DNA from 4 places in the Micromonospora sp. WMMD980 genome. Region 1 is predicted to be linked to each of the others. Evidence: riboswitches for the same ligand, from Rfam matches in the RefSeq annotation. Region 1 holds a riboswitch; each other region holds the start of a gene.
What was found. A riboswitch is a leader RNA that binds a small molecule or an ion and turns the genes downstream of it on or off. The one in region 1 is predicted to bind cyclic di-AMP.

Region 1 (7,485 bases):
AGGAGATGGGCGCGCTGCTGGTGAGCACCAAGCCGGGCACGCTGGCCGAGCAGTTGGTCATGCTGGACCGGATCGCCGACGACCAGCGTCGGCAGATCGCCGGTGTGCTGGCGACCCGCGACAAGTACAACCGGGAGAAGCAGAAGCTCGACGAGATCATCGCGACCGAGAAGAAGCAGGAGGCCCAGCTGGCCTCGCAGAAGAAGCAGATCGACTCGGAGATCAAGCGCCTCACCGCGATGCTGCCGGTGACCTCGATCCGGCCGGCCGGTTGCCCGGCGGTCGACGGGGTGGTGAGCAGTGCCGCGCGTACCGCGATCAAGACGGCGTGCGCCCAGGTCGGTGACCCGTACGTGTGGGGTGCCACCGGCCCGAACTCGTTCGACTGCTCCGGCCTGACGCAGTACGCCTACAAGGCGGCGGGCATCTCGCTCACCCACTTCACCGGGGCCCAGTGGAACGAGGGCCGGAGGGTCTCCCGCTCCGACGCCAGACCGGGCGACCTGGTGTTCTTCGGCAGCGACCTGCACCACGTCGGGCTCTACCTCGGCAACGGGGTGATGGTGCACGCGCCGCGCACCGGCAAACCGGTCCAGGTGTCGAGCATCAGCACCCAACCGCTCGCCGGCTTCGTCCGGGTCGCCTGACCCGCACCGGCCTCGACGGAGAAGGCCCCCGGTCCACCTGGACCGGGGGCCTTCGTCACGCCGGTGGCGCTATCGCGGCGCGCCGACCGGCGACGGCAGGATCAGCACGTCGGCGAGGTTCACGAACATGATCCGGTGGCCGAACTGGACCTGCACGTAGCGGTTCTTGCCGCGGACCACGGTCCGGTCGCCCGGCGCGGTGCCGTCGAACGAGACGGCCCGGTAGTACTCGCCGGGCAGCACGCCGCCGACCGCGTACCGCTGGCCGGCGGCCAACGTGTACTGCAGCGGAGAGATGGTCTGGTAGGGAATGGTGTCCGGGTAGGCGGCCTGCTCCGGGTAGGCGCGGCCGTACACCGGGATCGTGGCCTTCCCGGGCCGCGGCGTCACCACGAAGCCGGTCGCCCACTTCGCGGTGGGCGCCGAGGCCGGGTTCTGGAACCACGCCTTCTGGCCGAGATACCAGATCGCCGTCCAGTCACCCTGCCGGCCGGCCACCGCGTACGTCTGCCCGGCGGAGGCGCGGGCACCGTGGTCCGAGATGTACATCGTGTCCGGCGTGCCGTCCGGGCGCAGCCCGAGGTCGTTGACCAGCGGGGCGTCCGCGCTCGGCGCGGTCCGCAGCACGACCGCCGAGGAGCCGCGCGACGGGCAGGTCTCGGCCGGCGGGGTGGGCGTCGGGACGCCCGGCGGCTGCTGGTTGCAGCCGACGAACGCCGGTCGGTTGGCAGCGAAGTCGGGGTCGATGGTGACCAGTCCGGTGCGCGACGTGCCGGTGGTCCGGAACGGCGCCTTCATCAGGTCGAAGTAGTGCGACCAGTCCCAGTAGGGTCCCGGGTCCCAGTGCATGCCCTTGACCGTGCCGGCGGTGGTGCCGGGCACGTTGTCGTGGCCGATGATGTGCTGCCGGTCCAGTGGGATGCCGAACTTGTGCGCCAGGTACCGGACCAGCTTGGCCGAGCTGCGGTACATCGCCTCGGTGTACCAGGTGCCCTGCCCGGCGAAGCCCTCGTGCTCCAGGCCGATGGACTTGGCGTTGACGTACCAGTTGCCGGCGTGCCAGCCGACGTCCTTGGCGTTGATGTGCTGCGCCACGTAGCCGTCGACCGAGCGCAGCGTGTAGTGCCAGCCCAGGTAGTCGGCCCGCTTCACCAGGTCGACGCTGGGGGCGAAGTAGCCCTCGGTGTCGTGGATGACGATGTATTCGATCTTCTGCTGCTCGGGCCGGTCGCCCAGGTCGTGGTTGCCGTAGTCGCCCGGGTCCGCGCCGAGCTGCTCGTAGGGCGCGGGGATCCACTCACAGGCCAGCCGCACCGGGCATTCCAGCCCGTCCGGCCGCGTGGCGTGCCGCAGCCCGAGCCGGGTCAGGGCGGCGCGGTCCGGACGCGCGGCGGTGGCGGCCAGCGTGACCCGCTGCCCGTCGTCGGTGGTGCGGGTCGCGCCCTGGCCGAGCTGGTCGTAGACCTCGTCGGCGAAGGCCGCCGCCGCGTCGGTGGTGTCCGCGCCCGAGTAGCGGGCCACCGCGCCGTACCAGGCCGCCGGGTCGCTGGCGGCGCCGACCGGCCCGCCCAGTGCCTTCTGGTACGAGGCGAGCAGCGCCGCGCCGCCACGGATGTTCGCGGCCGGATCGGTGCGCAGCTTCTGCGCGTCGAGCCCGGTGAGCGTCGCGGCGGCGTCGACCGTCTGGAGCGAGGCCGTCGGCAGCGGCGTCTCCCGGGCCGGCGCGGCGGCCGTGGCCGGGTCGAGCGTGAGCGGGCGCGAGTCGTCGCCGCGCGGGTCCTCGTCCTCGTCGACGTGCGCGCTGCCGGGCGTGGCGAGCACGTGGGTGGCGTCGGTCAGGTGCATCGGGCCGTAGCCGCCGCTGGTGCTGGGCTGGCCCGGGTGGACGTCCCAACGGGACTCCAGGTAGGAGACGCCGAGCAGCACGTTCGGCGGCACGCCGTACTCGGCCGCCGCGGCGGCGTACTGCTGCTGCCGGTCTCCGACGGCCGGCGCGGCGGGCGCGGCGATCACCGGGCCGGTGGTGGCCAGTGCGGTCGCGGTCGCCACGGCGGCGGCGAGCAGTATCCGTCCGCCCGACGGCGGGGGTGAGAGGTGCATCGAACCTCCTGGACAGGGATGGGGGTCACTGCGTTCCCACCCTCACTCCGGGCACCCGCGTCGGTCAATACCTTTCCGGTGTTGAAAGTTGCGTGAAAGAAAGCTTCACTCGCGTCTCGCGTCAGATATTGGGTACGGAGTGTCACTGCCGTTCGGGTTGCGGATCGATAACGGAGGTACCTACTCTGGTCAATCGTCGGCCGCCAGTTTCATCGTCCAACCCGGGCGGTGACGGTCCGACACCGCCGAGTCGCCCACGGGCGAACCGGGGACCCAGGTACCTGGGGTGAATCCGCAGCCACTGCGGTAGGGCGGCTCCCTTCCCGCCCGAACCCGTCAGCTAACCCGGTAGGCGGTCAGACGAAGGAGTACGGACGCCCGGTGGCACACCATGCCCCGCGGCCGACGTCGAGCCGGTCGATCGACCGGTCCGTGGTCGTGCCGCGTTCCCGCTGGTCCCGCTTCACCACCACACTCGCCGCACTGGTCGGCGCCGCGGTCGTCATGACCGGTGGCGCGACGGCGGCCCACGCCGAACCCTCGGTCGCCGAGATCGAGGCCCAGATCGACCGCGACTGGAACAAGCTCGAACCCGTCATCGAGCAGGTCAACGCCGTACGCGAGCAGCTCGCGGTGCGGCGCCGGCAGGCCGACGCGCTCGGTAGGCAGATCACCCCGCTGCAGGCGCGGGTGGACGCCGCGCTCGGGCAGGTCGGCGGGCTCGCCGCCGACGCGTACAAGGGCGACAACCTCTCGACCGTGAACGCCCTGCTGGGCAGCCGCTCGCCGAGCGAGCTGGTCAGCGGCCTGGAGATGCTCGACCGCTTCGCGCACCACCAGCAGGAGCAGGTGCGCGACATCGCCGAACTCCGCGACGAGCTGGCCGCGAAGAAGAAGCCGCTGGACGCGATGGTCGCCGACCTCAGTCGCACCGAGGCGCAGCTCGCGGCGAAGAAGAAGCAGATCGACGCCGAGATCGCCAAGCTGCAGAAGCTGCGGCTCAAGGTCTACGGCAACGGCGGTGGCGGCCCGCTGCGTCCGGCGCCCTGCCCGTCCGGGTATCCCGGCGGCGCGGCCGGAGTGGCGGTCAAGTTCGCCTGCGCCCAGATCGGCAAGATCTACGTCTGGGGCGCCGCCGGCCCGGACCACTTCGACTGCTCCGGCCTGACCATGGCCGCCTGGGCGAAGGCCGGCGTCTCGCTGCCGCACAACGCCCGCCAGCAGCACAACGTCACCCGGCGGGTCAGCCGCGCCGAGCTGCGCGCCGGCGACCTGGTCTTCTACTACGGCGACCTGCACCATGTGGGCATGTACGTCGGCGACGGTTGGGTGGTGCACGCCTCCCAGTCCGGCAAGCCCATCACGATGAAGCGCGTCGACGACGGCGACATCAACAGCTACGGCCGCCCCGGCTGAGGTGCAAGGAGGGGCCCCCTGTTAACGCATTCCGCATAACAGGGGGCCCCTTTTAACAGGCGGCGGGCGGCGTCAGCGCGTCGGCCAGGTGCGCCAGCTCTGCCAGGAGCGGCTCGGCGTGGGGCCGCGCTGGCCCTGGTAGCGCGAGCCGTAGACGGCCGAGCCGTACGGGTGCTCGGCCGGCGACGAGAGCCGGAAGATGCACAGCTGACCGATCTTCATGCCCGGCCAGAGCGTGATCGGCAGGTTCGCCACGTTGGACAGCTCCAATGTGACGTGCCCGGAGAAGCCCGGGTCGATGAAGCCGGCGGTGGAGTGCGTCAGCAGGCCGAGCCGTCCCAGCGAGGACTTGCCCTCCAGCCGGCCGGCCAACTCCTCGCCGAGCGAGATCACCTCGAGCGTGGACGCGAGCACGAACTCGCCCGGGTGCAGCACGAACGGCTGCCCCTCCGGCACCTCCACCATCGAGGTCAGGTCGTCCTGCTGCACCGACGGGTCGATGTGCGTGTAGAGATGGTTGTTGAAGACCCGGAACAACCGGTCCAGGCGTACGTCGATGCTGGACGGCTGCACCAGCGTGGGCTCGAAGGGCTCCAGCGCGAGCGTGCCCGCCTTGATCTCGGAGACCAGGTCGCGGTCGGAGAGCAGCATCGGAACACCATAGCGACCGGTGCGGGTGACCTGCGTGTCGGACTGCGCTCTCGTACACCTGTTCGATAGGATGTCGGCATGGCTTCCTGGTCCGAATTCGCCGCCGACGAGCCCCGCCTCGCCGCCGAGATCCGCCTTCTGTTCCAGCAGTACGGGCCGGGCTTCGGCTACCTCGCCACGGTCCGCGCCGACGGTGGCCCCCGGGTGCACCCGGTCTCCCCGCTGATCACCGATGACGGGCTCTGGTGTTTCGTCATCGACTCGCCGAAGCGCCGCGACCTCGAACGCGACGGCCGCTACGCGCTGCACTCCTTCCCGCCGGAGGAGAGCGACGACGAGGCATACGTGGCGGGTCGGGCTCGCCCGGTTTCCGATCCGGCCGCCGTGGCCCGGTTGGCCCGGCTCGGCCGGGCGACTCCGCAGGGCGATTGGCGGTTGTTCGAGTTCACCGTCGATGTGGCGATGCTGACCCGGCGCGACCAGGTGGCCCGCCCCGGTGCCGGCGGGCCGCAGGTGCGGCTCTGGCTCGACCCGCACGACGCCACGCCGGTCCGGCGACGCGACCCGCTCGTCGCCGAGGGTCGACGCGGCCGGCACGGCTTCGACACCCGCCGCCCGGCCGCCTGACCGGGTCCGCAAACGACAGGTGCCGGCCCCGTCCGAGGACAGGGCCGGCACCGGTACGCGGTGCGGCAGGTCAGGCCGCGCGGTAGGCGTTCCACGCGGTGAGCATGCGGCTCGCCTGGCCGGCGGTGAACTGGTACATGCAGGAGTCGTAGGTGTAGTCCATGAAGTTGGTGATGGGGTCCTTGCCCGTGGCCGAGCAGGTGTCCCGACCGGTCGGGCAGGCGTACGCCGGGGAGGCCTCGGCCGGGGTGTCGGAGACGCTGTCACCCGAGCCCGAGCAGCCGCCCTGGAAGGTGTGGTAGAGGTTCAGCCAGTGGCCGATCTCGTGGGTGCCGGTGTCGCCCTGGTTGTAGTTGGTGGCGGTGCCGCCGGGCAGGGACTCGTTCAGCACGACCACGCCGTCCATCTTGTCCAGCGTGCGCTTCGGGAACGTCGCCCAGCCGAGCAGGCCGTCGCTCAGCTCACCGAGATACATGTTCAGCGTGTTCTTGCCGCCCGTGCGCAGCGAGGTCTTCATCGACCGCTCCGCCGAGGAGCCCTGCACGATCGGGTACCACGACGGGTTGGTCACCCGGTTGATCTTGGCGAGCTGGAAGGAGAACGCGGTGGCCGCGCCGCCCGTCGAGCCCGAGTAGGACTGGTTGAGCACGCTGATCTGCTGGTTGATCAGCGAGTCCGGGATGTTGCCGCCGGCCCGGGTGCTGTTCTCCTGGATGACGTGCACGACGACCGGGATGGTGACGGTCGCCAACGGGGTGACCGCGCCGGTCCGGAAGTTGGCCCGCTCGCGCTGCGCGGTGGCGAGGTCGGCCTCGCGCTCGCGTACCTGCTTGGCGGTCAGGTGGTTCGGGTCGAGCTTGGCGTGGCCGCCCTTGGCGACGCGGGCGTCGGCGTGGGCGTCGGCCGGCTCGGCGCAGACGCCGGCCGGGGCGGCCGAGAAGGCCGAAGCAGCGGGGACGACGCCGACGGCCGCGGTGCTGAGCAGCAGCGCGAGGGTCGACGTCGCGACACCGGCGGTACGCCGGGTCAGCAGGTTGGGACGGAGTCCCATGGGCCCACCTCTTTCTGACGGCGTGACCGGGGGTGTGTCACGCCGGGTCGGAAACGTGGAGCAGACGTTACATCCCATCGACAAATTTGAGAACGGCCATATGTTGCCGGCATGCAACATCGCTTGATCAACTGGCCGGACCGCTCCGGCGGGGGTGCCTGGGTGCACGGGGATGGTGACCTCAGGTACAGTGGTGCCGCCTGCGGGTGTAGTTCAATGGCAGAACATCAGCTTCCCAAGCTGACAGTGCGGGTTCGATTCCCGTCACCCGCTCCACCACGAAGGCCCTGCCCAGGACGCGAGTCCGAGCCAGGGTCTTCGACGTTCCACCGGCCATCAGCGCCCCTCCGGCCATCCACCGGCCACGCTTCTCACCTGCCTTCTTGCCCTTGTCCGAGGGCTCGGCCACGCAGCGGCCGACCTTGTGAAAAGGCGATGCGCCGCTGCGCGGCCAGCCGCCGCACGTAGTGGATGCTCATCTTCATCGGCGGCGCGGCTTCCTCCACCGTCAGCACCTCATCCACTGACCGTCATCCCTCCCCGCTCTCGGTGGGCTTGCAGCTAGTTGCCGAACGTCAGGCGGGTCGGCAGCCCGTCTCGCGGCGTCGAGCCGGGCGCGCCACTGCCTGCGTTCCGAGATGGCGTGGAGGACTCGGTGGCCGATGGGTGGCACGTCGAGGTCGGTGGGTTTGTCGAGTTCCCAGGCGTGCCATCGCTCGCCGCTGGCTGTGACGGTGTCGGCGTCGCGGTCATAGTGTGGGCCGCTCCACCTTGTCGTCGTCCGGATGTGCCCGGCCGGCCTGTGCCCGCCGGTTCGCTCCTACTTGAGGGGGTCGGTGCTGATGTAGAACACCATCCCGACCAGAGCCAGCACGTCGACCGTCAAGAGGACGAGGTGTACATACCGGTGCCGGCGCACCATCGTGCCGGCTACGAGTGTCGCCGGCGTGTGCTCCAAGAGCGCCGCGATCCTGTCCAAGCGCGTTCGGTACC
Region 2 (7,485 bases), 670 kb from region 1:
TCAGCTCTTGAAGGCGTCCTTGATCTTCTCGCCGGCCTGCTTGAGCTTGGCGCCGGCCTGGTCGTTGCGGCCCTCGGCCTCGAGGCGCTCGTCGTCGGTCGCCCGGCCGACGCCCTCCTTGACCTTGCCCGCGGTGTCCTGGGAAGCGTTGTCGATCTTGTCGTCGAGACCCATGGGAACCTCCACCTCAGCTGTTGCGTGACGACAACTGGTTACCCCGGCGGTCGCCGGCCCAATCCCACGTCACCCGATCGGGCGAAACCGCCGCAGCCGGAGGCTGTTCGCCACCACGAAGACCGACGAGAAGGCCATCGCCGCGCCGGCGAGCATCGGGTTGAGCAGCCCGGCGGCCGCCAGCGGCAGCGCGGCCACGTTGTAGGCGAACGCCCAGAACAGGTTGCCCTTGATGATCGCCAGGGTGCGGCGGGAGAGCCGGATGGCGTCCGCCGCGGCCAGCAGGTCACCGCGGACCAGGGTCAGGTCGGCGGCCTCGATCGCCACGTCGGTGCCCGTGCCCATGGCCAGGCCGAGGTCGGCCCGGGCCAACGCGGCGGCGTCGTTGACCCCGTCGCCGACCATCGCCACCACCCGGCCCTCGCGTTGGAGCCGCTCGACCACCGCCACCTTGTCGGCCGGCAGCACCTCGGCGATCACCTCGTCGATGCCCACCTCGGCGGCCACCGCCGTCGCCACCGTGGTGTTGTCGCCGGTGAGCAGCACCGGGGTGAGCCCCAGGCCGCGCAGCCGGTCGACCGCCGCCCGGCTGGTCGACCTCACCGCGTCGGCCACCGCGAGCACCCCGCGGGCCCGCCCGTCCCAGCCGACCAGGACCGCCGTCCGACCGGCCGCCTCCGCGCCGGTCACGGCCCGCGCCACCTCGTCGGGTACGTCGAGACCGCGCTCCCGCAGCAGCCGGAGCCGCCCGACCAGCACGGCCCGGCCGTCGACCGTGCCGGCCACGCCCAGCCCCTCGGTGTTGGCGAAGTCGGCGACCGCCGGCAGCGGGCCGGCAGCCGTCGCTGCCTCGGCCACCGCCCGGGCGATCGGGTGCTCGGAGGCCGCCTCCAACGCGCCGGCCAGCCGGAGCAGCTCGCCGGCATCCTCGCCGGGCGCGGGCCGCACCTCGGCCAGCGCCATCCGGCCGGTGGTGACGGTGCCGGTCTTGTCCAGCACCACGGTGTCGACCCGGCGGGTGGACTCCAGCACCTCCGGCCCCTTGATCAGCACACCGAGCTGGGCGCCGCGCCCGGTGCCGACCAGCAGCGCGGTCGGCGTCGCCAGGCCCAGCGCGCACGGGCAGGCGATGATCAGCACCGCCACGGCGGCGGTGAACGCGGCGGTCGGCCCGCCGCCGGTGCCGAGCCACCAGCCGAGCGTGGCGGCGGCCAGGGCGATCACGATCGGCACGAAGACGCCGGAGATGCGGTCGGCGAGCCGCTGCACCGCCGCCTTGCCGGTCTGCGCCGCCTCCACCAGCCGCGCCATCTGGGCGAGCTGGGTGTCCCCGCCGATCCGGGTGGCCCGGACCACGAGCCGGCCGCCGGCGTTCACGGTCGCGCCCACCACGGCGTCGCCCGGCCCCACCTCGACCGGCACCGATTCGCCGGTGAGCATGCCGGCGTCGACCGCCGAGGTGCCCTCCTCGACCATGCCGTCGGTGGCGATCTTCTCGCCCGGCCGGACCACGAACCGGTCGCCGACCGCGAGCTGGTCGACCGGGACCCGCACCTCCTGCCCGCCGCGCCGCACCGCGACGTCCTTCGCGCCCAGTTCGAGCAGGGCCCGCAGCGCGGAACCGGCGGTGCGCTTGGCGCGGGCCTCGAAGTAGCGCCCGGCCAGGATGAAGACCGTGACGCCGGCGGCGGCCTCCAGGTAGATGTTGCCGGCGCCGTCGCCTCTTGTGATGTCGAACCGGAACGGGTGCGTCATCCCCGGCATCCCGGCATCGCCGAGGAAGAGCGCCCAGAGCGACCAGCCGAACGCGGCAAGCGTGCCGAGCGAGACCAGGGTGTCCATGGTCGCCGCGCCGTGCCGCAGGTTGACCAGCGCGGCCCGGTGGAACGGCAGCCCGCCCCAGACCACCACCGGCGCGGCCAGCGTGAGCGAGGCCCACTGCCAGTGGTCGAACTGCCAGGCCGGCACCATGGCCAGCACGATCACCGGCAGGGTCAGCACGGCGGAGACCCACAACCGGGTACGCGCGCCGCGCAGCTCGTTCACCGGCTCACCGGCCGTGGTCGCCTCGGTCCGGGTGGGCGGGGGCGGCACCACTGCCGTGTAGCCGGTCTTCTCCACGGTGGCGATCAGGTCGTCCGGCGCGACCTCGTCGGCGTACCGGACGGTGGCCTTCTCGGTGGCGTAGTTCACCGTGGCCTCGACGCCGTCCATCCGGTTGAGCTTCTTCTCGATCCGGGCCGCGCAGGACGCGCAGGTCATGCCACCGATCGTGAGTTCGATCTGGTTCGGCGCGGTCGGCAGCGCCTTTCCCGTGGTGGTCATCGCGGCACCTCCCCGGTGGGGTCGCCGGCCACGACGGTGAACTCGGCGGTGTGCACCGCGTCGCCGTGCCGGAAGTCCAGGTAGAGACGGTACGCCCCGGCGGAGGGCACCTCGGCCGCGAACGTGACCGCCGGTCCGGCCGGGGTCCGCCCGTCACCGAGCTCGCCCTCCGGGTGCACGTGCAGGTAGGCCAGGTCGCCCTGACGCAGCGCCACCAGGTGCCCGTACGCCCCGAGGTAGGGCTGGAGGTCGGTGACCGGGCGGCCGCCCCGGCTGACCGAGAGCGTGAGCCGGCTGGTGCGACCCGGCTCCGGCGTGCCGGTGAGCGTCACCGTGTAGCCGTCGACCGTCGTGCTGGTCGCCGGGGACGGCAGCGGCCGGGCGGCCAACAGGCCGGGAACGGTGACGTCGACCCCGAGGGTCAGCGCCTCCCCGCCGGTGGGGGTGAAGTCGGCGAACGCCCGCCAGACGCCGGGCGCGGCGAGCGGCGAGGCGACCCGCCAGGTGCCGTCGTCGGCCAGCTCCGGGTGCACGTGCCGGAAGCCGGACAGGTCGCGTCGGGCGACGATCAGGTGCATGCGCCTGTCGTGGGCCACCTCGTAGCGGGTGACCGGCTTCCCGTCCGGGCCGGTGATCCGGAACGCGAACTCGCCGGCCGGGGCGGTGACCGGCTGGAGCGTGTAGCCACGCTCGGCGACGAGCAGCCCGCCGGGCAGGTGCGCGGCGTCGCCGGAGCCCCGGTCGCCGTGTCCGGCGGCGCCGGTCCCGTGGTCGGTGTCGGTGGGGTCGTGGCTGGTCTCGGCGGCCGGGGCGACGGGACCGGCCAGGTGACCGATCCCGTACGCCCCGCCGAACACCGCCGCGAGGCCGAGGGCGAAGCCGCTCAGCTTCGTCGCCGTGTTCATGGTGCCTCCTCCGGTTGACGGATGCGTTGGGCCCGTCAGGCCTCGGCGAGGTCGTAGCCGGCCTCGTCCACCGCGGCGTGGACGGCGTCGGCGTCCATCGGGCCCTGGCTGGTGACGGTGACCCGGCCGGTGGCCAGGTCGACCTTGACGTCGGTGACGCCCGGCAGCGCGGTCAGTTCGGCGCTGACCGCGTTGACGCAGTGGCCGCAGGTCATGCCGGTCACCCGGTAGGTGGTCTCCATCTCGCCCTCCGATCTGATACCCCCTAGGGGTACATGGTGAACCTTACCATACCCCCGAGGGGTACGGTATCCTCGGCACATGACCACCCCGTCCACCCCGACCCGGGGCTACACCGCCAGCAAGGACCAGCTCCTCGCCCGGCTCCGTCGCGTCGAGGGGCAGGTCCGGGGCATCGAGAAGATGGTCGAGGACGACCGCTACTGCATCGACGTGCTGACCCAGATCTCGGCCATCCAGGCCGCGCTGGACAAGGTCGCCCTGGGCCTGCTCGACGGCCACGCCCGGCACTGCATGCACGAGGGCGCCGCCGAAGGCCGTGCCGACGAGATGGCGACCGAGATGATGGCCGCCGTGGGCCGCCTCATGAAGCGCGGCTGACCCCCTCCCCCCGTGGGGCTGGCTACCATGGCCCGGCGACGAACGGGCGTGGCCAGCACGCGCCCGCGCCGGCCGAGGACCAGTCGGGCCGGCGACCGGGTCGCGCCGTCGACAGTTGGGAGACGCCGTGGGCGCCGACCACAGCCGTCCCGCCCCCGCGCCGCCGCGCGTACGCCGGCTCCTCGTCGCGACAGTGGTGCCGCTCTTCGTGCTCACCGTCGTCGCGGCGCTGGCGCTCTGGCCCCGGCAGGGGCCGGAACCGGCGGGCGGCGAGAACGTGCCGCGCCACCACGGCACGGTGACCCGGGTGGTGACCGAGCCCTGCCCGCCGACCCCGGAGGCGCCGACGGGCGCCGCGGGACGGTGCGGCACCGTGACCGTCGCCGTGGAGCAGGGCCCTGACGCGGGCCGGCAGGTCGAGACGCCGATCCCGGACGGCCCCGGCGCGCCCCGGGTCGAGGTCGGCGACAAGGTGATCCTGGTCGAGCTGACCGACCCGGCCGATCCGACGGTGAAGACCTACAACATCGCCGAGCATCAACGCGGGACGTCGCTGATCTGGCTGGTGGCGCTCTTCGCGGCCGCGATCGTGGCGTTCGGCCGCTGGCGCGGGCTGGCCGCGCTCGGCGGGCTGGTGGCCAGTTTCGCCATCCTGCTCGGCTTCGTGCTGCCGGGGATCGGCGCCGGCCGGTCCCCGCTGCCGGTGGCGATCGTCGGCGCCGCGCTCATCATGTTCGTGGTGCTCTACCTGACGCACGGGATCAGCGCGCAGACCTCGGTGGCCGTGCTCGGCACACTCGGCAGCCTGGTGGTCACCGGCGTGCTCGGCACGCTCGCCACCGGCGCCACCCACCTGACCGGCTTCGGCAGCGAGGACGCCACCACACTGTCCATGTTCCAGGGTGACGTGGACCTGCACGGGCTGCTGCTGGCCGGCATCATCATCGGCTCGCTGGGCGTGCTGGACGACGTGACGGTCACCCAGTCGGCGACCGTCACCGAGCTGGCGCGGGCCAACCCGGGGCTGTCCCGGCGGCAGCTCTACCGGGCGGCCACCCGGGTCGGCCGGGCACACATCGCGTCCACCGTCAACACCATCGTGCTCGCCTACGCGGGCGCCTCGCTGCCGCTGCTACTCCTCCTGGTCGCCGACTCCCGCCCGGTCGGCGAGATCCTCACCAGCGAGTTCCTCGCCCAGGAGATCGTCCGCAGCGCGGTGGCCACGCTCGGCCTGATCGCCGCCGTACCGCTGACCACCGCGCTGGCCGCGGTCGTCACCACCGCCGGGCGGCGCGGGCCGGACGCGGACGCCGCGTCGCCGCCCACGGCCCGGCCGCCGCGCGGGCCGAACGAGGCGCTGGAGGCGCTCGGCGGCGGGTCCGCCGCGCGACGGCCCGGCGAACCGAGGAGTACGGAGGCCACATGGTGACACTCCGCAGCGTGACGGCCGACGTCAAACGCGATCCTGCTCACGCTGGGCAATGTCGAATTCTCGCGATTGGTCGGCTTCCGGACGTAGATCCCCGGTCGGGATCTCGGGTAACCTCGCCCCCGGTCACCGCCGAAGGCGCGCACCGGCGCCTGCGGTGCCGCCGCCCAATCGCCTCCGGGCGAACCGGGGAACCAGGTACATGGGGTGAATCCGCGCGAGCGGTAGGGGCCGCTTCCGTCCCGAACCCGTCAGCTAACCCGGTCGGCGGTCGACGGAAGGGAACACTGTGACGGCACCCCTGCGCCGCTGGTCGACACCCGTGGTGGCCGTGCTCGCCGCGTTCGCCGTGCTGGTCGGGCCGACCTCGGCGACGGCCGCCCCGCACGCCGCCGCTCCCAAACCCTCCGGGCACGCGGAGGACGACGAACCGCCGCTCATCACCGAGGCGATCGACTCCGCCAACCGGTCCTACCTCCAGGCGAAGTCGAAGCTCGCCAAGTCGCAGGAGCGCCAGAAGCGGCTGACCGCCGAGAAGGCGGCGGCCGAGGCCGAGCTTGCGGCGCTCAGCCCGCAGGTCAACCAGATCGCCGCGCAGTCCTACCGGACCGGTCGGATGGGCGCGATGGCGATGCTGCTGGAGAGCCGGTCGCCCGACTCGTTCGTCGAACGCGCCAGCGCCCTGGACGAGCTCAACCTCTTCAACGCGCAGCGGCTCGCCGCCATCAACGCCGCCAAGACCCGCGCCGAGCAGGCCCAGATCGCCGCCGACGCCGAGGTGCGCGAGCAGGAGAAGCAGACGAACGCGATGGCCCGCGAACGGACCGCGGCGCAGAAGGCGCTGAAGCTGGTCGGCGGCCTGGGCTTCACCGGCGGTCTGGTCTCGGCGACCTCGCCGGTCGCCAGGATCGGTCCCGGCCGCACCGCCGACGGCGGCTGGAAGGCGGAGTCGTGCAGCGAGAACGACCCGACCACGTCCGGTTGCGTCACGCCGCGCACGCTGCACGCCTACAAGGAGGTCAAGCGCGCCGGCTTCGACCGCTTCGTGGGTTGCTACCGACCGGGCGGGCCGTGGGAGCACCCCAAGGGCAGGGCCTGCGACTGGTCGCTGCAGAACAGCGGCTTCTCGCCGTGGCACAACAACGACACCCGCAGGTACGGCAACGAGGTGGCCGCCTTCCTCATCCGCAACGCGGACCGGTTGGGCATCTACTACGTGATCTGGAACCGGCAGATCTGGTTCCCGGCGACCGGCTGGAGTTCCTACAGCGGGCCCTCCAACCACACCGACCACGTGCACATGTCGCTGCTCTGACCCGACCGGCACGAAGAAAAGGGGCCGCCCGAGGGCGGCTCCTTTTCGGGTTTCCGCGACTCAGCCGGCGAGCGCCGGGTCCGCCGGCGCGGCCGGCGCGGGCAGCGCGGCCGGGGACTGCGCCACCGTCCGCACCTCGCCGCCGCTGAGCCGGTACGACATGCCGACCACCGCGCACGACCCGCCGGCCACCCGCTCGGCGAGCACCGTCGAACGGGCCAGCAGGGTCTCCACGATCTGCGCGATGTGGACGTCGACGATCCCGTCCAGATCCTCGATGCCCTGCCGGGCGGCGCGGAGCAGGCTGGGCGACACGGCGTCCACCACCGCGCCCAGGTGCCCGGCCGGGGCGGAGCCGGTGCGGACCGCCTCACGGGCCGCCTGGACCGCGCCGCAGGAGTCGTGACCGAGCACCACCACGAGCGGCGTGCCGAGCACGGTCACCGCGTATTCCACGCTGCCGAGCACCTCGGGGCCGGCGGTGTGGCCGGCGGTGCGCACCACGAAGAGGTCACCGAGACCCCGGTCGAAGATGATCTCGGCGGCGAGCCGGGAGTCGGAGCAGCCGACCACCACCGCGAACGGGTGCTGGCCCTCGGCGACCGCCGTCCGGCGTCCGGCGTCCTGGTTCGGGTGCTGCGGCACACCGGTGACGAACCGGTGGTTACCGGCACGCAGTTCGCCGAGTGCCTCGTCGGGGGTGGCCGGGATCATCG
Region 3 (7,485 bases), 3.6 Mb from region 1:
GTGATCGCCGCCGGCACCGCCGCGGCCGTGCAGGCCGCGCCCCCCGGGCCCGCCGCCCCCAACCCCGCCCAGGCCCGCGCGGCGGCGGCCGACTCGGCCCGCGCACTGGTCGCGGACCGCCCCGCCTACCTCCAGGCCGGTTCCGACGACGCGTTCGTGCAGAAGCCGGTCATCTCCTCCGAGGGCACCCAGTACGTGCCCTACGAGCGCACCTACAAGGGACTGCCGGTGGTCGGCGGCGACTTCGTGCTCGCCACCGACGCCGCCGGCAACCTGAAGTACGCCTCGGTCGCCCAGCAGCGGCCGATCGGCGCGCTCGCCACCACCCCGAAGCTGACCTCGGCCGCCGCCGCGAAGAAGGCACGCGCCCAGCTCAAGACCGTCAGCTCGGTCGAGGGCACCACGCTTGTCGTCTACACGCTCGGCGCCAGCCCGGCGCTGGCCTGGGAGACGACCGTGCGCGGCACCAACGCCGACGGCCCCAGCCGGCTCACCGTGGACGTCGACGCCCGGACCGGCGCGGTCCTGGGCACGCAGGAGCACGTCGTCGCCGGCACCGGCACCGGCGCCTGGAACGGGCCGAGCCCGCTCACCTTGAACACCACCAAGTCGGGCAGCACCTACACCATGAAGGACCCGACCGTCACGAACCTGAGCTGCCAGGACGCCGCGAACAACACCACGTTCAGCGGCACCGACGACGCCTGGGGCAACGGCACCGCCACCAACCGGGAGACCGGCTGCGTCGACGCGCTGTTCGCCGCGCAGACCGAGCACAAGATGCTCAGCCAGTGGCTGGGCCGCAACGGCGCCGACGGCAACGGCGGCTACTGGCCGATCCGGGTGGGCCTGAACGACCAGAACGCCTACTACGACGGCAGCCAGGTGCAGATCGGCAAGAACACCGCCGGCCAGTGGATCGGCTCGCTGGACGTGGTGGCCCACGAGATCGGCCACGGCATCGACGACCACACCCCGGGCGGCATCTCCCGGGGCGGCACCCAGGAGTTCGTGGCGGACACGTTCGGCGCGGCCACCGAGTGGTTCGCCAACGAGCCGTCCAGCTACGACGCGCCGGACTTCCTGGTCGGCGAGAAGATCAACCTGGTCGGCTCCGGCCCGATCCGCAACATGTACAACCCGGGCGCGCTCGGCGACCCGAACTGCTACTCCAGCAGCGTCCCCGGTGGCGAGGTGCACGCCTCCGCCGGCCCCGGCAACCACTGGTTCTACCTGCTGGCCAACGGCAACAGCCCCACCAACGGGCAGCCGACCAGCTCCACCTGCAACGGCGGCAGCGTGACCGGTCTGGGCATCCAGAAGGCCATCAAGATCATGTACAACGCGATGCTGCTGAAGACCTCGTCCTCGTCCTACCTCAAGTACCGCACCTGGACGTTGCAGGCGGCCAAGAACCTCTACCCGACCGGCTGCACCGAGTTCAACACGGTCAAGGCGGCCTGGGACGCGGTCAGCGTGCCGGCGCAGTCCGGCGACCCGACCTGCTCTGGCGGCACCACTCCCACGCCGACCGCCACCACCACCCCGCCCTCGGGCGGCTGCTCCGGCAACAAGCTGGCCAACCCCGGCTTCGAGTCGGGCAACGTGAGCTGGAGCGCCTCCTCCGGCGTCATCACCACCGACAGCGGCCAGGCGGCGCACGGCGGCTCGTACAAGGCGTGGCTCGACGGCTACGGCTCCTCGCACACCGACACGCTCAGCCAGTCGGTCACCATCCCGGCCGGGTGCAAGGCGACCCTGACGTTCTGGCTGCACATCGACAGCGCGGAGTCCACCACGACCACCGCCTACGACAAGCTGACCGTCAAGGCCGGCGGCACCACGCTCGCCACCTACTCCAACCTGAACAAGGCCACCGGTTACGCGCAGCGATCCTTCAACATCTCGTCGCTGGCCGGCACCACGGCGTCCATCTCCTTCAGCGGCGTGGAGGACGCCTCCCTCCAGACGTCCTTCGTCGTCGACGACACCGCGGTCACGCTGAGCTGACCCCGACGCGAGCGGCCGGCCGTCCTCCTCGGAGACGGCCGGCCGTTCCGTGTCTCCAACTCCCGGCCCGGCCCGGGTCGGCCGCTCCCACTGTTCGGGAGCGCAATCCCGAACAGCAGGAAGAGGACGGCGCACATGTCGCGCGTCCCGCCAGTGCCGGGACAGCGGGCGGCACGGCGGGACCGCTCGCCGTCGGACGGGCCGACACGCAAGGCCGGGCGACCGGCCATGCGGCTGGCACTCAGACAGCGGTGGCCGCTCAGGCACGGATGACCGCTCAGGCTGGGTGGGCGGCGCGGGTCGCCGCGTCCCGGTCGCGGCGGATGCGCGCGGCCACCTCGTGCACCGTCCGACTGAACAGCTCCGCCTGGTCGGGCAGGCCGCCGAGCCGGGCGGCGAGCGCGTCGGTGTCCGCCCGGGCGGAGTCGCCGACCCGCGTGTCCAACTCGCTCAACGCGTCGTTGACGGCGTCGACCAGATGTCCGCAGAGGACCTCCAGCGACACGCCGGCCAATTCCGGGTCGACGACGACCGAGTGCAACCGGCCACCCTGGACGGCGACCGCCCGGACCCGGCCACCGGCGGCCGCCCCCTCGGCCCGGAGCAGCTCACCCGGCTCGCCGTCGGCGAGCACGCAGGCCCGGGACCGCATCGCGGCCAGCGCCTGTTGCGTGCGGGTCAGCAGCTCGTCGAGGCTCGCGGCGGCCGAGAACGCATCGTTGGTCATATCCGCGCTTTCTTCACGTCTTAGCCGAGCCTCGTGACCATAGCAACCACCGGCGACGGAACCTCGTCAACCGCCGCGCCCGGCCGACCGTCGACGCCGGGAGCAGGACGGACGCCCAGGACCCCGGCGTGTCGCGACGGCGAACGCCCGACCGGATGACCCGGCCGGGCGTTCCGTCCCCGGTCGCCACGACGCGTCCCGAGGACTCGTGCCACCGACCCGCAGGATGTGTCGCGGACACGGCACCCGCACGGACCGCGGGAACGCCGCGAGCCGGGGATCAGTGCAGGCTGAGCCGTTGACCCGGGAAGATCAGGCTCGGGTCCGCACCGACCACGGCACGGTTGCGCGCGTGCAGGGCGCGCCAACCGCCGGCGACGTGCTTGGCCGCCGCGATCTCGGACAGGGTGTCGCCGGGGCGTACCAGATAGGCGCCGGTGGCCGGCGCACCGCGCCGCGCACCGGCCGACGGACGCGGTGAGGTGCCCTTCTTCGTGGAGGTGGCCGAGCTCTTGCCGGCCTTCTTACCGCGCGGCCCGGCGGTCCTGCCGCTCGAACCGGCCCTGTCGCCGCCGGACCGAGCCTTCTGGCCGCTCGACCCGGCCTTTTTGCCGCAGACCGGCCAGGCGCCGATGCCCTGCCCGTCGAGGACCCTCTCGGCGACGGTGATCTGCTCGGAGCGGCTGGCCAGGTCGGCCCGGGCGGCGTACTTCCGCCCGCCGTGGCCGTTCCACGTGCCCTGGGAGAACTGGAGCCCGCCGTAGTAGCCGTTGCCGGTGTTGATGTGCCAGTTGCCGCCCGACTCGCAGCGGGCGACGGCGTCCCAGTTCACGCTCGCGGCGCTGGCCGGCGCGGCCGGCCCGAACAGGGCCGCGGCACCGGTGGCGGCGCCGGCGACGAGCGCGGCGACCAGGGTCCGGCGGCGCCGGGTTGAGTATGCAGTTGACATGTGGATTCCTCCACGCCGACGAGGTGAGCTGTCGGGTTCGGGCCGAGGAGCCCGGCCGCCGGTCGCGGCTTCACCCCGAGGTGACGTGCACCGTGGAACGTGTGGGTCCCCCGCTCCCGCCCGAGGTTCGGTTACCACCGGGCCGGCGGCGGGATTAGGCGTTACCGGCCCGGGGTGTCCGCGGGTGCGAACGGAACCGACGCTAAGGATGATCGACGACTATCGCCTACTTCTTGTGACGTTCTTCACCCGACCGGACTACCGCGTCCACGGTGGCGGGTCCACCGTCGCCGGCGCGCTGGTGGAGCTACCGTGGGGCGGGACCAGGCAAGATCACGCGAGGAGTGGGACGGATGACCGACCACGGACACGAGCTGGCATTCGGTGGCTTCCTCACCCCCGCCGCCGGTCACCCCGACCAGGTGGTCGCGCTGGCCACGCTCTGCGAACAGGCCGGGCTCGACCTGGTCACCTTCCAGGACCACCCCTACCAACCGGGCTTCCTGGACACCTGGACGCTGATGTCGTACGTGGCCGCCGCGACCGTCCGGATCGGGTTGGCCGGCAACGTGCTCAACCTGCCGCTGCGCCAACCGGTGGTGCTGGCCCGCAGCGTGGCCAGCCTGGACCTGCTCACCGGCGGCCGGGTCGAGCTGGGGTTGGGCGCGGGCGCGTTCTGGGACGCGATCGAGGCGACCGGCGGGCGGCGGCTCTCCCCCGGCGCGGCGGTCGACGCTCTCGACGAGGCGATCCAGGTCGTCCGCGAGGTCTGGGACACCGGGCGGCGCGGGATGATCCGGGTGGACGGGGAGCACTACCGGGTGGTCGGCGCGAAGCGCGGACCGGCGCCCGCGCACCCGGTGGGCATCTGGGTGGGCGCGTACAAGCCGCGCATGTTGCGGCTGGTCGGCCGGGCCGCGGACGGCTGGCTGCCGTCCCTGTCGTACCTGCCGAAGGGGCCGGACGACCTGCCGGCGCTCAACGCGCTCGTCGACGAGGGCGCGCGGGCCGCCGGGCGCGATCCGGCGGCGATCCGCCGGATGCTCAACGTCACCGGCACGTTCGCCCGCTCGTCCACCGGCTTCCTGGCCGGGCCGCCGGAGCAGTGGATCGAGCAGCTCGCCGGCCTCACCCTGGAACACGGCGTCGCCACGTTCATCCTCGGCAGCGACGAACCGCGCGCCATCCAGCTCTTCGCCCAGGAGGTGGCGCCGGCCGTCCGGGAGCTGGTCGCCGCCGAGCGCACCGCGCCCGGCAGCGGGGCCCGCGCCGTGGTCGAGGAGCAGGCCGTCGCCGGCGGTCCGAGCACGCTCGCGGTCACCCCCACCCCCGACCCGGGGGTACGGCGCAGCGCCCACCGCCTCTGGGACGAGACGACCCGTCCGACCGCGCCTCCACCGCCGCCCGGGCACGTCTACCCGGCCCGCGGGCAGGCCGCCGGGCAGCACCTGGTGGACGTGCACGACCACCTGCGCCAGGAGCTGGCCCAGGTGCGCGACCTGCTGGACCAGGTCCGGCGCGGGGCGGTGTCGCCGGGCGGCGCGCGGGCCGCGCTGAACGAGATGACCATGCGACAGAACGACTGGACCCTGGGCGCCTACTGCGCCGCGTACTGCACCGTGGTGACCCAGCACCACGGCCTGGAGGACGCGTCGATCTTCCCGCACCTGCGCCGCGCCGACGCCGGCTTGGGGCCGGTGCTCGACCGCCTGGAGCAGGAGCACGTGGTGATCCACGGCGTGGTGGAGAGCGTCGACCGGGCGCTCGTGGCGCTGGTCGCCTCCCCCGGCGACTTCACCGCGTTGCAGGAGGCGGTGGATCTGCTCACCGACACGCTGCTGTCGCACCTGTCGTACGAGGAGCACCAGATCGTCGAGCCGCTGGCCCGGCACGGCTTCTTCCCCGGCCAGCTGTGAGGGGAAGGCTGTGAGGTAGCTGACTTTCGTTTCCCTAAGTCAGCTCGGTACCGTCGGTCGCATGACGGACCTCCTCGCGCGGCGTGACTCCTGGTCCACCGCGAACTGCTCGATCGCCCGGGCGATCGAGGTGGTCGGCAACCGCACCACGCTGCTCCTGCTGCGCGAGGCATTGTTCGGCACCCGGCGCTTCGACGACTTCGCCCGTCGGGTCGGCGTCAGCGAGCCGGTCGCCGCCACCCGCCTCAAGCAGCTCGTCGCCGACGGGCTGCTCGACCGGCGCCCCTACCGCGAGCCCGGCCGGCGGACCCGCGACGAGTACGTGCTCACCGCCAAGGGTCGCGACCTGCTGCCGGTGCTCGCCGCGCTGCGGCAGTGGGGCGACGCGTACGCCGCCGACGAGGCCGGCCCGTCCGTCCGGGTCACTCACCACGACTGCGGGGCCGACGTGCACGCCCGGCTGCGCTGCGACGCCGGGCACGACGTGCCGCCCGGTGAGCTGACCGTGCTGCCCGGCCCGGGTCTGCGTACCTCCTGATCACCTCACCATCCTCGGAGCGAGACATGAAGATCGCTGGAAGCACCGCCCTGGTCACCGGCGCGAACCGCGGCTTCGGCCGGCACCTGGCCGCCGAGCTGGCGGCCCGGGGCGCGACCGTCTGGGCCGGCGCGCGCAACCCGGACACCGTCGACCTGCCCGGCGTCACCCCGGTACGCCTCGACATCACCGATCCCGCCTCGGTGGCAGCCGCCGCGGACCTGGCCGGCGACGTGACGCTACTGGTCAACAACGCGGGCGTCGGCACCGGCGCGGACCTGCTCGACGGCGACCTCGCGCAGATCCGGCTGGAGCTGGAGACCCACTACCTCGGCACGCTGTCCGTGGTGCGGGCGTTCGCCCCGCGGATCGCCGCCAACGGTGGCGGCACGATCCTGAACGTCCTCTCGGCGCTGTCCTGGATCACGTTTCCACAGGTCGGTGCGTACGGCGCGGCCAAGGCCGCGGAGTGGTCGATGACCAACGCCCTGCGCGTCCAGCTCGCCGGCCGGGGCGTGCGGGTGGCCGGGCTGCACGTCGGCTACATGGACACCGAGATGGCCGCCGGGGTGACCGGGCCGAAGGCCGATCCGGCCGAGGTCGCGCGGCTCGCCGTCGACGGGGTCGAGGCCGACCGGTACGAGATCCTCGCCGACGACACGTCCCGCCGGGTCCGGGCCGGCCTGTCCGGCGGCGTGGCCGCGCTCTACCCCACGCTCCCCTGAGCCTCCGGGCGTTAAGCGGGGGCCCCTCCTCTACCGGAGGCGTTAAGAAGGGGCCCCTCCTTTCAGCTAGAGGTTGCGGGCGAGGCGGTCGGCGAGGATGCGGGTGAAGCGGGGCCGGGTCGGCCAGCTCGCCGCCCTCGGCCAGCAGCGCCATGCCGTACAGCAGCTCGGCGGTCTCGGTCAGCGCGGTGGTGTCGCCGCCCTCGCCGTGGGCCTTGCGCAGGCCGGTGACCAGCGGGTGGGTCGGATTCAGCTCCAGGATCCGCTTGACCCGGGGCACCTCCTGGCCCATCGCTCGGTACATCTTCTCCAGCGTCGGCGTCATGTCGTGCGCGTCGCCCACCACGCAGGCCGGCGACGTGGTCAGCCGGGTGGACAGGCGCACCTCCTTGACGCTGTCGGTGAGCGCGCCGCCGAGGAAGGTGAGCAGGTCGGCGTACTCCTGCCGCTCGGCCTCGGCCTTCTCCTTCTCCTCCTCGGTCTCCAGGTCGACCTGGCCCTTGGCCACCGAGCGCAGCGTCTTCCCCTCGTACGCGCCGACCCGCTCGACCCACACCTCGTCCACCGGGTCGGTGAGGATCAGCACCTCGTAGCCCTTGGCCCGGAACGCCTCCAGGTGC
Region 4 (7,485 bases), 2.2 Mb from region 1:
TTCGCCGACCCGGTCCTGCCGTGGGCCGCGATCGGCAACCTGTTCCTGGTCCAGGCGTGGATCCCGCTCAACGGCTACTTCTACAGCGTCAACAACGTGAGCTGGTCGCTCTCCTGCGAGCTGGCCTTCTACCTGTGCCTGCCGCTGGTGGTGCCGTGGCTGCGCCGGTCCGGCACCGGCTGGCTGCGGGTGGTGCTGGCCGCCGCGCCGCTGCTGATCCTGGCGCTCTGGCCCGCGCAGCAGTTGGTGCCGGAGGACCAGCGCTGGTGGTTCACCCAGATCTTCCCGGTCACCCGGTCCTTCGAGTTCTGGATGGGCGCGGCCGCCGCCGAGCTGATGCGCCGCCGACGCTGGCGCGGCCCCGACCTCACCGTGGCCAGCCTGATCTTCGTCGCCACCTGGGTGGTCGCCGCGCTGTGGATCCCGGCGGAGTTCTGGGCGGCGCTGCTCGCCGTGGCGTACCTGCTGGTCATCGCCGCCGCGGCGGACGCCGACGTGCGGGGCCGGCGGACCCCGTGGCGGTCGCGTCCGATGCTCTGGCTCGGCGAGGTCTCGTTCGCGTTCTACCTGGTCCACGTGCTGGTCATGGTGACCGTCCTGCGGCTCACCGGCGACTGGGGAACCGGCCTGCCCGGGTGGCGGGGCCCGCTCGCGGTGCTCGGCTTCCTGGCGCTCACCCTGGCGCTCGCCGCCGCCCTGCACCGCTGGGTGGAGGTGCCGATGATGCGCCGCCTCGGCCCGCCGCGGCGCGCCCACCCGGAGTCGGCCGCCGCCGCGCCGGGCGTGCCCGCGCCGAGGCCGGCCGCCGACGACGACGCCCGCTCGATCGAGTACGCCGGGCGGCGCCGGCCGGACTGAGCCGTCCGGGCGTGGCGGGCGTCCCGGGCGGGGTGACGGCGTCGACGGTCGTGCGTCGCGACACGCCGAGCGGCGGTGCGCGGTGGTGGGATCGGGGGTAATTTGTACCCGTGCTTCCGATCGCGCTCACCTGCCCCGTGTGGTGGGTGGCGCGCTGGGCCGCACGGATGCTGGCCAGCCTGGCCGTGGTGGTCGCCTTCTCACTCGGCGCGGCCACCTTGCCGGCCGGCGCCCCCGCGACCGCGCCGGTCCCGTCCGGTCCCATCACCGGCCTGACGGTGCGCGGTGCCGCCGACCCCCGGGCGGAGCGCGGCGATCTCGCCGCCGAGCGGCGGCGTGATTCCGCCGCCGCACGGCAGGCGGCACCCGCCGGCGCTCCGGAGCCGCCGCTGGCGGGCGCCGCCCCGGCACCGGTGGGCCGGCTCTCGCTCCCGGGCCGCCAGCCGCCGGCCCTCGCCGGACCACGGGCCCCGCCCGCCCGCTGACCCGCCACGAGCGCCGCCCGCCCGCTGACCCGCCACGGGCCCGCCGGTGCCGCCGTTCGCCGAACCTCACCCGCGCCCGCCCGTCGGCGGTGGGCGGCGTCCGTATCCCGGCCGCGCCCCGCCCCGACCGGCCCGTGCGAATCCTCCCGCCCTCGTCTTCCGTCAGGTGCCCACCATGTCGCAGACCGTTCTGCTCAACTTCCTCACCGACGTCCCCGAGGCCGCCGCCATCTGGTCGGCCCTGACCGTGCTCGCCCTCGTCCTGCTCGCCGTGCTGGTCGCCCGTCCCGAACGCGACGGCGCCGCCGAGGTCGATCCCGATCCGGTCGACGTCGAAGCCGCCCACCGCGCCGATCTCGCCCGCTACGCCGACGAGGTGACGGTGGCCGCCGCCGGCGCCGCGCAGACCGCCCGCCGCCGCCGCGAGCAGTGGTTGGCCGCGCAGAGCGAGGCGGCCGGGGCCTGGACCGCCTACGACGAGGCGGACGCCGCCGCCCGCCGCCTGGCCGGCGCCGGCGCGCTGCCCGCCCCGCACACCCCGCACACCCCGCACGAGTACGCGGCGCGGGAACGCTGGTTGCACCACGCCGCCATGACGGCGCACTGGCGGGGTGACCTGACGGCCCGCCAGCTCGCCGACGTGCTGGCCCACCGCAACGGGTGGGATCCGCGCCGCCACCCGGCGGAGCAGGAGATCGTGCTGGCCCGCACGATCCGCGACGGGCGGCGGGCCGGCTGGGAGGCGACCGCCGAGCGGGAGCGCCTGGCCTGGCGGGACGCCGAGTTGGCCGCCGAGTCGGCCCGGGCGCTCGCCGCCGAGGCGTACGCGGCGGCCGTGGCGCTGCGGCCCGTCCCGACGTCCCGGGCGCCGGCCGCGACCCGCGTCGCGGTCCCGGCGGCCGTGCCGGGCGCCCGCTGGCGGCCGGCCCGGGTGGGCTGAGCGGCCGGCGTCGGCCGAATCGTTACCGAGTGTGGTGAGGCCGGTCACCAGCGTGCCTCGGCCGCCGGTCGCCGGGGCCGATGGCCGGTGCCGCGCCCGATGCCCGTTTTCCCGCCGTCCGGATGTCCCGCTTTCCGCCTGCCGGTGCCGTCGTCGCCCCTTGTCCCATTGAGGGAAGTGGGTGACCGGCTGTTCCGAATCTGTAGTCGACACTGGCGTTTCCGCAGGTGAGGCCGCTTGGCACGGCGTGTACCCACCGGTAGTGTCGGCGCGTCCGGTGCGGTTCTCGATCGCCGATGGCGACGCCGCGCCGACCCGCCTAATCGTGCACACACGAACCGGGGACCCACAGCAACACCGGGGTGAATCCGCGAGCCACGGCCGCGGTAGGGCGTACTTCCCGCCCGAATCCGTCAGCTAACCCGGTCGGCGGCCACGGAAGGAGATCGCGCCCGTGCCCACCACCCCCCGATCGTCCCCCCGCCTCCACGGCCACCGGGTGCCGACGCTCGCCTGACCGGCGACCCGCACCCGACCCCTTGCCCGCCCGGTCGTCCGGGCGTCGCTTCCCGCGGCCCTGCCGCCCGCCAGCGCGTGTGAGTTCCTCCGCGCGCCGGGCCGGCGCGTGCCGCTCACCCCCGTGGAGGAACACCGTGAAGCACCACCTGAAGCGTCAGCTGCGGCGGCTCGCGACCGAGCGCCCATACCAGATCATGGCCGGCTCGGCCGCCGCCCTCGTGCTGGCCGCCGGCGCCGGCACCGCACTCACCACCGACGGCGCCCCGGCCCGGACGGAGAACACCGCCTCGGTGGCCGACCTCGGTTCCCGGCTCGGCGACACCGCCAGCCGCAGCGAGGCCCGGATCGCCGTCCCGTCGCCGAGCGCGTCACCGAGCGCGTCACCCCGGCCCAGCGCCAGCGCCTCACCCTCGACGAAGGCCGCCGACCCGGACACCACCACCCGCAAGGCCGCGCCGAAGCCGCCGTCGCGCAAGGTGCTCGACTACGACTACCAGGCGCAGACCACCTACTACTACTGTGGGCCGGCCGCGGTGCGCAACGCGCTCAGCGCCACCGGCATCGAGCGCAGCCAGGACACCCTGGCCGTCGCGCTCGGCACCACCGAGATGGGCACCAACTCCGCCGAGGACACCACCCGGGTGCTCAACCAGCAGGTCAAGGGCGACCCGTACCGGACCCGCATGATCCCCGGGGCGGCCACCCGGGCGCAGATCGACCAGCTCCAGGCCGACGTCGTCCGGGCGGTCGGCAACGGTCGGGCCGTCGTCTCGAACATCGCCGGCGACGCCACCGACACCGACGGCCGCTGGCACTCGTTCCCGGGCGGCCACTACATCGCCGTGGTCGGCTACCAGAACGACGGTCGCACCGTGCGGATCGCCGACTCGGCCGACCCGTCGCTGCCCTCCTACTGGGTCACCACCATCGACCTGGCGAACTGGATGGCCACGCGCGGTTACTCCGCCTGACCTCCTTCCGGCACGCGTGAAGGCCGGCACCCGTTCTCGGGTGCCGGCCTTCGCATGTCTTACTTGGTCCAGTGCTGGGCGACCAGGTCGGTGGCCTGCTTCTCCCACTGGGCGTAGGCGTCCGGGTAGGCGCTGACCTGCACGGTCTGGGCGGCCTCGGTCAGCGGCATGTCCTGCCAGCCGTCGACCTGCTTCAGGCCCTTCAGGAACGCCAGGGTGGCGTGCTCGGGGTCGGTGATCTCCTCGGGCGTGCCCCAACCACTGGAGGGGCGCTGCTGGAACAGGCCCAGCGAGTCGTGGTCGTTGCGGTCGCCGAGGTGGCCGAGGTTCTCCAGCTTCGACTCCTGCAGGGCGGTGGCGATCGAGACGACCGCGGCGCGCTCGGGCAGGCCGGCCTTCTTCGTCGCCGCGACGATCGCCTTCACGTTCGCGGTCTGCTCGTCGTTCAGGCTGATGCTCGACTGCTCACCCTGCACGCTCGCGGCGGCCGTGACCGGCGTGGCGGCGTGGGCGGGGGTGTCGGCGTGCGCGGCGATCGGACCGGCGAACACACCACCGGTGAAAGCCAGACCAGCGACACCCAGGATGCTCTTACGCAGGATCGTGTTCATGGTGGGGGCTCCATTCGGGGGTCAACACACCCGCGGGGGCGGGGTGCGGGCACCGTCAGGCGCTCAAAAGATCAGGGGGGTTCGGCTGCTCGCGGTGCGGCGCCGGGAGTGTGTGCAACGACCGGGCGGCCACCGCCATTCCCGGGGCCGTCACCGCACGGGATGCGAGTCGACCGGCTCGGGGCTCAGCCGGGCCGAGGCCGTTGGCCGGCTCGTCGAGCACCAGCACGTCGGGCCGGCGCACGCAGCCGGCGGACTCCTGCCGGCCGGCCTCGGGGCTCGCGGCGCGGGCGCCTTCCTCGGTCGTTCACCCGTCTACAACGCCCCGCACCCCGCCCCGATTCCACCGCCAGGGTGCCGCCCACCACCCCCGAACCGGACACCGACCCCACCCGGCGGCACCCCCGTGCCACCCCACCACAATTCGCCACACGACTAACGCCATGGGCGCCGCAACGCCCCGCAGACGCCCATAGCGTTCCACCCAAGCCCCGCGCGCCCCGTGAGTGGAACGTTATGGGCGTCTCGGGGCCGCGCAGACATCCGTAGCGTTCCACCCGCCCCTCACTAGCCCCGCGAACCCTGCGGGTGCGCGGACGCCGCCGACCCGGTCCGGAACGCCCACCGGCCGGGAACCTCGCCACGCCCCGTCCACCGCCGGCGTGGCGCGGGCCGCAGTGCAAGCTCGACCGGGGCGGGTTCGGTCTCGCCTTGCGTGTCCGTCCGGTGGCAGACTGCGCCGTATGGGCGATACGGCGGCGACGGCGACCCGTCACCTGGTGCTCCTGCACGGCATGGGCGCCACCGGCGAGGTGTGGTTGCCGTGGGCGCCACTGCTGGAGCGTCGCTGGCCCGGCCGCTGACTCGCCCCCGACCTGGCCGGCCACGGCTGGTCACCGCCGCTGCCGGAGTATTCGTTCGCGGCCCTGGCGCAGCGTGCGGCGGACGGCCTCGGGTCGGTTCGGCTCGGTCCGAACGACCGGCTCGTGCTGCTCGGGCACTCGCTCGGTGGCGTGGTGGCGCTGGCGTTGGCCGCCCGGCAGCGCGGGCTGCCGGTCGACGCCGTGGTGGGGCTCGGCATCAAGGTGGCCTGGTCACCGGCGGAGCTGGCGAAGGCGGAGGAGTTGGCCGCCCGGCCGGTGACCTGGTTCGCCACCCGCGACGAGGCGGCCCGACGCTATCTGCGGGTCTCCGGGCTGGCCGGGCTGTTCGCCCCCGACCATCCGGTGGTCGACGCGGGTCTGCGCCGCGAGGACGGCCACGCCCAGCGCGGTGACGGTCGCTGGCGGCTGGCGATGGATCCGGCCGCCTTCGCGGTGGGGGCGCCGCGCCTGCCCGCCCTGCTGGCCGCCGTCGACGTGCCGGTGCTGCTGGCGCGGGGCGAGCTGGATCCGATGGTGACCGACGCGCAGCTCAAGGAGCTGGGCGTTCCGGCGGCCACGCTGCCGGGGCTGGGCCACAACGCGCACGTCGAGGACCCGGCGGCGGTGCTCGCGCTGCTCGACGCGTACCTGTGAGGGGTCAGACGGCGGCGCGCGGCGACGGGACGGCGAAGTCCGGCTCCAGCTCCCGGCGGGCGGCGTCGAGGAACGCCTCGGCGTAGCGGTCGGCGGGGAAGTCGCCGAGGTAGCGGCTGCGGGCCGCCCAGCGCTCGGCGGCCTTCGGGTCGCTGTCGAGCAGCGCGGTGAGCACCTCGTCCACGTTGGACATGTCCCGGCGCAGCACGTAGCCGCAGGACGCCAGCGGGAACCGGGCGACGAAGTGCTCGCCGTCCACGCCGGTGTCGGTGACCGCGTACGGCTTGCCGGAGTAGAGCCAGTCGGAGATGACGCCGGAGACGTCGGAGACCAGCGCGTCGGCGCGGTTGACGCACTCGGTGAGCGTCAGCTCCCCCGCCGCCGCCGCGCCCCACAGGTGCGGCCGGCCGGTCTTCGCCCGGTCGGCCGCGAGCAGTTCGGTGAGCCGGGCGAGCTGCCGGGCCGAGGCGGGGTTCCGGTCGGTGTAGGGGTGGGCGCGCAGGATCACCGCCGCGCCGCGGTCGATCAGCCGGCGGATCAGCGTCTCCGCCACCGGCAGCGAGCAGTAGTTGGCGTCGGCGTGGTGCCCGGTCCAGGTCGGGGTGTAGAGGACGGTCGGGTGCGCCGACGCGGGCGCCGGCTCCCGGCGTACCTCGATGGCCTCGACCTGGGGGCGGCCGACCACGACGAACTTCTCGGCGGGGATCTCCACGCCAGCGCGGGCGTAGCGGTCGATCGCCGCCGGCCCGGCCACGAAGATCTTGTCGAAGATGGCGGACACCGGGTTGGCGCTGGGCGCCTTGTCGCTGTCGCCGTGGTGCAACTGCACGTGGGTGAGCTGGTGGAACCGGATGCAGTGGGCGTTCTTCGCGCCGTGGTTGACGTAGAAGGCGGCCCGGAGGCTGGGCACCAGGGCCTCGTCCAGGGCTTTCAGCGTCGGGCAGAGGACCACCGGCGCGCGGGTCGCGGCGGCCACGGTGGCGAGGAACTCCGGCTCGCGCAGCACCACCAGGAAAGGCCGGCCGATCCGCTCCAGGTAGGGCAGCCACATGGTGAGCTGGTATTCCGAGCCGGGCGGGGCGGAGAAGTGCAGCACGAACTCCGGCTGGTGCCGGCGCAGCGCGCGGCCGATCGGACCGCCGCCGGCCGGCGGGCGGAACCGGCGTCGGGCCAGGTCGAACGCGACCGCGGCGCAGCCGGCGCCGAGCAGCAGCGTGGCGGCCAGCGGCAACCAGGCCGGCAGGGCCAGCGCGGCGGCGAGCGCCACCAGGGCGAGCAGCACCAGCACGGCGTCGCCGAGCCGGGCGGCGACCGGCGGTGCCCAGGACCGGACCGGCAGGTTGGCCGCCCGGATCTCCAGCGCGCCGGCCTGGCGCAGCGGGCCGACCAGCAGGACCAGGCCGAGCAGGACCAGCGCGGTGGCGGCCAGCGCCGGGTCGAAGCCGTCGTCGGCCCGGCGGGCGTAGCCGACCAGGATGCCGGCGGCCACCAGCACCGTCTCGACGAGCCCGTCGGCGGAGGGTCGGACCCGACGCTCCCACGCGGTGGCGGCCAGCGCGGCGACCGCCAGGGCGAGCCCGGTGC

Region 2: linked by a shared signal. The riboswitch ahead of O7618_RS22575 (hypothetical protein) and the one ahead of O7618_RS25815 (NlpC/P60 family protein) in region 1 are both predicted to bind cyclic di-AMP.
Region 3: linked by a shared signal. The riboswitch ahead of O7618_RS08945 (transglycosylase family protein) and the one ahead of O7618_RS25815 (NlpC/P60 family protein) in region 1 are both predicted to bind cyclic di-AMP.
Region 4: linked by a shared signal. The riboswitch ahead of O7618_RS15060 (C39 family peptidase) and the one ahead of O7618_RS25815 (NlpC/P60 family protein) in region 1 are both predicted to bind cyclic di-AMP.

What each region holds. Positions count from the first base shown of each region.
Region 1 covers NZ_JARUBE010000003.1:5,472,338-5,479,822, reverse strand. The annotation lists gene O7618_RS25825 (C40 family peptidase) at 1-647, shown strand, start outside; gene O7618_RS25820 (peptidoglycan recognition family protein) at 717-2,747, opposite strand; cyclic di-AMP (ydaO/yuaA leader) riboswitch at 2,981-3,118, shown strand; gene O7618_RS25815 (NlpC/P60 family protein) at 3,129-4,163, shown strand; gene dcd (dCTP deaminase) at 4,236-4,814, opposite strand; gene O7618_RS25805 (pyridoxamine 5'-phosphate oxidase family protein) at 4,893-5,441, shown strand; gene O7618_RS25800 (zinc metalloprotease) at 5,512-6,492, opposite strand; tRNA gene O7618_RS25795 (tRNA-Gly) at 6,695-6,768, shown strand; gene O7618_RS25790 (hypothetical protein) at 6,864-7,016, opposite strand; gene O7618_RS25785 (hypothetical protein) at 7,313-7,485, opposite strand, start outside.
Region 2 covers NZ_JARUBE010000003.1:4,797,800-4,805,284, forward strand. The annotation lists gene O7618_RS22545 (CsbD family protein) at 1-174, opposite strand; gene O7618_RS22550 (heavy metal translocating P-type ATPase) at 244-2,499, opposite strand; gene O7618_RS22555 (hypothetical protein) at 2,496-3,404, opposite strand; gene O7618_RS22560 (heavy-metal-associated domain-containing protein) at 3,440-3,646, opposite strand; gene O7618_RS22565 (metal-sensitive transcriptional regulator) at 3,726-4,025, shown strand; gene O7618_RS22570 (YibE/F family protein) at 4,153-5,454, shown strand; cyclic di-AMP (ydaO/yuaA leader) riboswitch at 5,609-5,739, shown strand; gene O7618_RS22575 (hypothetical protein) at 5,744-6,769, shown strand; gene O7618_RS22580 (carbonic anhydrase) at 6,830-7,483, opposite strand.
Region 3 covers NZ_JARUBE010000003.1:1,847,182-1,854,666, reverse strand. The annotation lists gene O7618_RS08955 (M4 family metallopeptidase) at 1-2,010, shown strand, start outside; gene O7618_RS08950 (YbaB/EbfC family DNA-binding protein) at 2,288-2,737, opposite strand; gene O7618_RS08945 (transglycosylase family protein) at 3,018-3,686, opposite strand; cyclic di-AMP (ydaO/yuaA leader) riboswitch at 3,685-3,829, opposite strand; gene O7618_RS08940 (LLM class flavin-dependent oxidoreductase) at 4,040-5,602, shown strand; gene O7618_RS08935 (helix-turn-helix domain-containing protein) at 5,664-6,140, shown strand; gene O7618_RS08930 (SDR family oxidoreductase) at 6,167-6,865, shown strand; partial or broken gene htpG (molecular chaperone HtpG) at 6,932-7,485, opposite strand, start outside.
Region 4 covers NZ_JARUBE010000003.1:3,223,379-3,230,863, reverse strand. The annotation lists gene O7618_RS15075 (acyltransferase) at 1-858, shown strand, start outside; gene O7618_RS15070 (hypothetical protein) at 969-1,343, shown strand; gene O7618_RS15065 (hypothetical protein) at 1,519-2,283, shown strand; cyclic di-AMP (ydaO/yuaA leader) riboswitch at 2,590-2,730, shown strand; gene O7618_RS15060 (C39 family peptidase) at 2,937-3,773, shown strand; gene O7618_RS15055 (hypothetical protein) at 3,833-4,384, opposite strand; gene O7618_RS15050 (alpha/beta hydrolase) at 5,260-5,901, shown strand; gene O7618_RS15045 (CDP-glycerol glycerophosphotransferase family protein) at 5,906-7,485, opposite strand, start outside.